DNA from 2 places in the Streptomyces sp. NPDC101490 genome. Region 2 is predicted to be linked to the other one. Evidence: predicted binding sites of a transcription regulator. Region 2 holds the regulator's gene; the other holds the start of a gene.

Region 1 (3,403 bases), on a different contig from region 2:
CCGGTCACCGCGAGCCCGGTGGCCACGCCCGGCACGGCGGTCCTGCGCTCCGCCGGGTCCTGCGCCGACTCGGGCACGTGGTGCGGTCGCCCGATGAGGTCCCTCAGATCGTCCGGGCCGACCGTGAACGGCAGCTCGCGGTCGCCCAGTTCGTGCTGGGCCGCGATCTTGCGGAGCAGCCGGGAGATCGCCCGCTCCAGGGTGCGGACCCCGGCCTCGCGGGTGTACTCGCCCGCCAGCCTCCGCAGGCTCGTCTCCTCCAGGACGACCTCGCCGGGCGCCAGACCCGCGCGCTCCAGCTGCCGGGGCAGCAGGTGGTCACGGGCGATGACGACCTTCTCGTCCTCCGTGTAGCCGTCGAGCCTGACCAGTTCCATCCGGTCGAGGAGGGCCTCGGGGATGGCGTCGAGGACGTTGGCCGTCGCCAGGAAGACGACGTCGGAGAGGTCGAGCTCGACCTCCAGGTAGTGGTCGCGGAAGGTGTGGTTCTGCGCCGGGTCGAGGACTTCGAGGAGGGCCGCCGCCGGGTCGCCCCGGAAGTCGGAGCCGACCTTGTCGATCTCGTCGAGCAGGACCACCGGGTTCATGGACCCGGCCTCCTTGATCGCCCGGACGATGCGGCCGGGCAGCGCGCCCACGTAGGTGCGCCGGTGGCCCCGGATCTCGGCCTCGTCCCGTACGCCGCCGAGGGCCACGCGGACGAACTCGCGGCCCATCGCGTGGGCGACGGACTCGCCGAGGGAGGTCTTGCCGACGCCGGGCGGGCCGACGAGGGCGAGGACGGCCCCGCCGCGCCGCCCGCCGACGACGCCGAGACCCCGCTCGGAGCGGCGCTTGCGGACGGCCAGGTACTCGGTGATGCGCTCCTTCACGTCGTCCAGACCCGCGTGCTCGGCGTCCAGGACGGCACGGGCGCCCCGGATGTCGTAGCGGTCCTCGGTCCGCTCGTTCCACGGCAGTTCGAGGACGGTGTCCAGCCAGGTGCGGATCCAGGAGCCCTCGGGGGACTGGTCGCTGGACCGCTCCAGCTTCTCGACCTCCTTGAGGGCGGCCTCCCGGACCTTCTCGGGCAGGTCGGCGGCCTCCACGCGGGCGCGGTAGTCGTCGGACTCGTCGCCCTCGGCCTCGCCGTTGAGGTCCCGGAGTTCCTTGCGTACGGCATCGAGCTGGCGGCGGAGCAGGAACTCGCGCTGCTGCTTGTCCACGCCCTCCTGGACGTCCTTGGCGATGGTCTCGGCGACGTCCTGCTCGGCGAGGTGCTCGCGGAGCTGGGCCGTGGCGAGCTTCAGCCGGGCGACCGGGTCGGCGGTCTCCAGGAGGGCGACCTTCTGCTCGACGCTGAGGAAGGGCGAGTACCCGGAGTTGTCGGCGAGGGCGCCGACGCCCTCGATCTGCTGGACGCGGTCCACGACCTGCCAGGCACCGCGCTTCTTGAGCCAGCTGGTGGCCAGCGCCTTGTACTCCTTGATCAGGTCGGTGACCTGGCCGGGGAGCGGTTCGGGCAGGGTCTCCTCGACGGTGCTGCCCTCGACCCAGAGCGCGGCGCCGGGGCCGGTGGTGCCCGCGCCGATGCGGACGCGGCCGATGCCCCGGATCAGGGCGCCGGGATCGCCGTCGGACAGCCGTCCGACCTGCTCGACGGTGCCGAGGACACCGGTCCCCGCGTAGGTCCCGTCGACGCGGGGCACGAGCAGCACTCTGGGCTTGCCCGCGCCGGGCCGCGCGGCGGCCTGGGCTGCCTCGACGGCGGCGCGCACATCGGCGTCGGACAGGTCGAGCGGTACCACCATTCCGGGCAGCACGACCTCGTCGTCGAGCGGCAGCACCGGCAGAGTGAGCGCCACGGACGGCTTGGACTCAGAAGCCATGATCTCCCCTTCGGCAGTCAAGTTGAGCTATGTGCACTCAATGCATGTGAGCCGGGGAATGTTCCCAACCGCCCGTTCGCTCTGAGCGATCAGTTCCGCCCCGCCCGCGCGGGGGCGGCGTCGACGGTGAGCCCGGGGCTCTGCTCCGTTCCCTTTCCGCCCCGCCCGTGCGGGGGCGGTCGGGACGCCGCTTCCGGTTGCGCCCGCCGCCCGGCGCACCGCTTCCGGAGGCGCGGAGACGGCGGTCCGGCTCTCCCCTGACGTCACCACACCGCCGTCCGGTCCCCGCATCCCCGGCGCCGCCCATGGTCACGATGCGACCAAGAATTCCACCGGACGCCGACAGCGGGCGCCACCTGCGGCTGTAATCCCTCCATGGATATCGCAGCCATTACATCTGCCTGGGTCGCGGGCTGGACCGTCTCCCGGGGCACCCCCGCCGCCGTCGCCGAGCCCTGGGGCCACCGGATCGACGTGGGCCTGCCCCGGCACGTCGTACGGCATGTGCTGCCCGCCCCCGACGCGGCCGTCGTCGGCTCGCTCTGCGCCCGGCTGACCACCCCGTACAGCTGGCTCAAGATCATGGCGGAGCCGGAGGAGGCGGCCGGGTGGATCGGTGAGGGGTGGACCGTCCCGGACGACCCCGGTTTCATGATGGTCAAGCCCCTCGACCCCGGCGCCCGGCCCGCACCTCCCGAGGGGTACGCCAGGACCACCGAGGTCCGGGACGGCGTCATCAGGGTCCGTGTCCTCGCGCCCGACGGCACCCTCGCCGCGCAGGGCCGGATCGCGCCGACCGGGCCGACCGCCGTCGCCGACCAGATCGAGACCGATCCGGCGCACCGGCGACGGGGCCTCGGCTCCAACGTCATGCTCACCCTGGAGGCGGCGGCCGCCCAGGCGGGCGCCGGTACGGGGGTCCTCGCCGCGACGGTCGACGGCCTCGCCCTCTACGACTCCCTCGGCTGGCGCCACCGAGCACCCCTGACCGGGATCGTGCGCGACGCCGACTGAGACCCCACCCCCCGCCCCACCGGACCGGCTCCGGAGCAGCCTCGAACGGGTTTCGAAACCGGCTCCGGACCGGCTCCGGACCGGTCGTCGGGTGCCCGTACGGGTGGCAACCCTCCGGTACGGCTGCGCCCGGCACCCGGGGCGGGCATCCTCGGACCATGGTGCGAGGCGTACGGGGAAGACGACGCGGGACCCTGCTGCTGGCCGGAGTCCTGGCCTTCGGAGCGAGCGGCTGCGGGCCCGGGGACGTACCCGCACCCGGCGGTCCGCCCTCGGTGACCAGCGGCGGCCCCGCCCTGCCGGACACGGCGACCGGCCCCGGCACCCCGGCGACCGAGCCCCGGCCGGACGAGGTCCTCGTCGAAGTGGTCGTCAGCGGCGGCTTCGCGGGCATCCACAACCGGCTCGTGGTGCGGTACGACGGGGCCTGGACCAGCGCTTCCGGCGGCGGTCCCGCCCGTACCGGCCGCCAGACCGCAGCCGAGGCGGGGGCCCTCCGGGCCGCGTTGGAGGACCCGGCG
Region 2 (3,403 bases):
GACGAGGACAAGCCGAAGGGCGGCGCTGTCTGATGTCGGAGGAGACCCCGGGCTTCGAGGAGAAGCCCGACGTCCCCGCCGACGGCACGCCCGAGGAGACCGAGGCCGCCGCTCCCGCCGACAAGGCGGACGGGGCGGCCCCGGCCGGGGACGCTACGGATGTAGCCCTGCTGGCGCAGCTGGACCAGACCCGTACCGCGCTCGACGAGCGCACCGCGGACCTCCAGCGGCTCCAGGCCGAGTACCAGAACTACCGCCGCCGCGTGGAGCGGGACCGGATCACGGTCAAGGAGATCGCCGTCGCGAACCTCCTGGCCGAGCTCCTTCCGGTGCTCGACGACGTCGGCCGGGCCCGGGACCACGGCGAGCTCGTGGGCGGGTTCAAGTCGGTGGCCGAATCGATGGAGACCGTCGTCGCCAAGATGGGTCTGCAGCAGTTCGGCAAGGAGGGCGAGCCCTTCGACCCGACGATCCACGAGGCCCTGATGCACTCGTACGCGCCGGACGTCACGGAGACGACGTGCGTGGCGATCCTGCAGCCGGGGTACCGGATCGGCGAGCGGACCATCCGGCCCGCCCGCGTGGCCGTCGCCGAGCCCCAGCCGGGCGCGGCACCGGCCAAGGACGACGCGAAGCCGTCCGCCGACGAGGAGAGCGGTGCCCCCGACGAGGGGTGACGCACCGCTCTTCGGTGAGGTGGTCACCGGGACCCCGGTGACCACCGGAGCAGGGACGAACACCGGAGCAGTCCGGAAGGAGGGACGTCGATGAGCACGAAGGACTTCGTCGAGAAGGACTACTACAAGGTCCTCGGCGTCCCCAAGGACGCCACCGAGGCCGAGATCAAGAAGGCGTACCGGAAGCTCGCCCGCGAGAACCACCCGGACGCCAACAAGGGCGACGCCAGGGCCGAGGAGCGCTTCAAGGAGATCTCCGAGGCGAACGACGTCATCGGCGACCCCAAGAAGCGCAAGGAGTACGACGAGGCCCGCGCCCTCTTCGGGAACGGCGGCCTGCGGGCCGGCGGCCCCGGGGGCGGCGGCTCGTTCAACTTCGACCTGGGCGACCTCTTCGGGGGCGCCCAGGGCGGGGCCGGCGGCTTCGGCGGCGGCGGTGGCGGGATCGGGGACGTCTTCGGCGGGCTGTTCAACCGGGGCGGCGGGGCGGGTCCCCGCACCCAGCCCCGGCGGGGCCAGGACATCGAGTCCGAGGTGACGCTCAGCTTCACCGAGGCCATCGAGGGCGCCACCGTGCCGCTGCGGATGTCCAGCCAGCAGCCGTGCGCCGCGTGCTCCGGCACCGGCGACAAGAACGGCACCCCCCGGGTCTGCCCGACCTGTGTCGGCACCGGGCAGGTCTCGCGCGGCAGCGGCGGCGGTTTCTCGCTGACCGACCCGTGCGTGGACTGCAAGGGCCGCGGTCTGATCGCGGAGAACCCGTGTGAGATCTGCAAGGGCAGCGGGCGCGCCAAGTCCTCGCGGACCATGCAGGTCCGCATCCCGGCGGGTGTGAGCGACAACCAGAAGATCCGGCTGCGCGGCAAGGGAGCGCCGGGCGAGCGCGGCGGGCAGAACGGCGACCTGTACGTCGTCGTGCACGTCGACGCCCACCCGGTCTTCGGCCGCAAGGACGACAACCTCACCGTGACCGTGCCGGTCTCCTTCGCGGAGGCGGCGCTCGGCGGCGAGGTCAAGGTGCCGACGCTCGGCGGGCCCCCGGTCACCCTCAAGCTGCCCCCGGGCACCCCGAACGGCCGGACCATGCGCGCCCGGGGCAAGGGCGCGGTCCGCAAGGACGGCACCCGGGGCGACCTCCTCGTGACGGTCGAGGTCGCGGTGCCGAAGGAACTGGACGACAAGGCACGTGAGGCCCTGGAGACCTACCGCGAGGCGACCGCCTCGGAGGACCCCCGGGTAGAGCTGTTCCAGGCCGCGAAGGGAGCGTGACCCGGTGGACGGACGCCGACGCAATCCGTACGAACTGACCGACGAGTCGCCGGTGTACGTCATCTCGGTGGCGGCCCAGCTCTCCGGTCTGCATCCGCAGACCCTGCGTCAGTACGACCGGCTCGGTCTGGTGTCCCCGGACCGTACGGCCGGCCGGGGCAGGCGCTACTCGGCCCGTGACATCGAGCTGCTCCGTCAGGTGCAGCAGCTGTCGCAGGACGAGGGCATCAACCTGGCCGGGATCAAGCGGATCATCGAACTGGAGCACCAGGTCGCCGCGTTGCAGAGCCGGATCGCGGAGCTGTCGGCGGCCGTCGACGGGGCCGCGGCGGCGATGCGGCAGCGGGAGGCCCAGGTGCACGCCTCGTACCGGCGCGACCTGGTCCCGTACCAGGACGTGCAGCAGACGAGCGCGCTGGTGGTCTGGCGTCCCAAGCGGGGCGAGTGACAGACGGGTCGTGCGAGGCCCCTTCCCTTTCGGGGGAGGGGCCTCGCGCCGTTTCCGGGGCCCGTACCCAGGGACTGGCCCCGCCCCTACGGGATGCGTCCCCCTTCCCTACGGGATGAGTTCGACCACGATGCTGCCGATCGTCTTCCACCAGGGGGACGCGCCGGTGCCGAACGCGGTGGCCAGGGCCGTACCGAGGGCGCGGTCGCGGGGCGTGGGGGCGCTCTCCCAGCGGTCGATGATCCGGCCGTCGCCCGCGCGGATCAGGGTGCCCAGCCGCCGTCCGTCCCGGAGCAGCCTGCTGGTGTCCTTCCCGCAGGGCACCAGCCGGTAGTGGACGCCGTCGGTGTGCGCGTCCACCCGGTAGGAGTACCGCAGGAGCCGTCCGCGCGCGGGCCTGAGGACGACCGGTTCCCCGTCGACGGTGAGCGCGAGCAGCGCGCCCCTGCGGGTGCCGATGGGGGTGTGGGCGTCGGGGCGGGTCCCGGGGGCCCGTACGAGCTCCACGGTGGGCAGTTCGTGACCGGAGACCCGCAGGGTTCCGGCGGGTCCGTCGAGGTCGGTCTGTGCGTACACGGTGTGCGGTGTTCCCGTTCGGGGCTGGGCTGGGCTGGGCGGGGCTGGAGCGGCGGGGTGACCGGCCCGGGGGCCGGCCCGGGGGCCGGGCCGGGCCGTCAGGCGTCCTGGTCGAGGATGCCCGACTGGGCGATGAGGTAGCCGAGCTGGGCCCGGCTGCCGCTGCCGAGGGTGGCGGCGAGTTTGGCGATGTGGGCGCGGCAGGTGCGCACGTTCATGCCGAGGCGGCGGGCGATGGCCTCGTCGACGTGGCCCTCGACGAGGAGTTTGGCGATGGAGCGCTGGACCCCGCCGATGCCGTCCACGGAGGGGCTGTAGGGGATCACTTCCTCCCAGGGGACCCCGTGCAGCCAGAACTGGTCGAAGACGCCGACGAGGTACTGGACGAGGCCCTCGTGGCGCAGTTCGAGGGCGACCTGGCGGTCGCTGCGCG

Evidence for each region. Region 2 encodes HspR, which represses chaperone genes until heat shock. Its sites were predicted from a motif close to TTGAGNNNNNNNNNCTCAA; they were not measured.
Region 1: a site for HspR is predicted at 1,891-1,909, ahead of lon (endopeptidase La). Genes of this name have one in related genera too.

The regions. Positions count from the first base shown of each region.
Region 1 covers NZ_JBIWNI010000032.1:11,867-15,269, forward strand. The annotation lists gene lon (endopeptidase La) at 1-1,868, opposite strand, end outside; gene ACIRQY_RS33120 (GNAT family N-acetyltransferase) at 2,244-2,882, shown strand; gene ACIRQY_RS33125 (hypothetical protein) at 3,041-3,403, shown strand, end outside.
Region 2 covers NZ_JBIWNI010000006.1:54,903-58,305, forward strand. The annotation lists gene dnaK (molecular chaperone DnaK) at 1-33, shown strand, start outside; gene grpE (nucleotide exchange factor GrpE) at 33-677, shown strand; gene dnaJ (molecular chaperone DnaJ) at 768-1,946, shown strand; gene ACIRQY_RS15125 (heat shock protein transcriptional repressor HspR) at 1,951-2,394, shown strand; gene ACIRQY_RS15130 (hypothetical protein) at 2,503-2,970, opposite strand; gene ACIRQY_RS15135 (helix-turn-helix transcriptional regulator) at 3,069-3,403, opposite strand, start outside.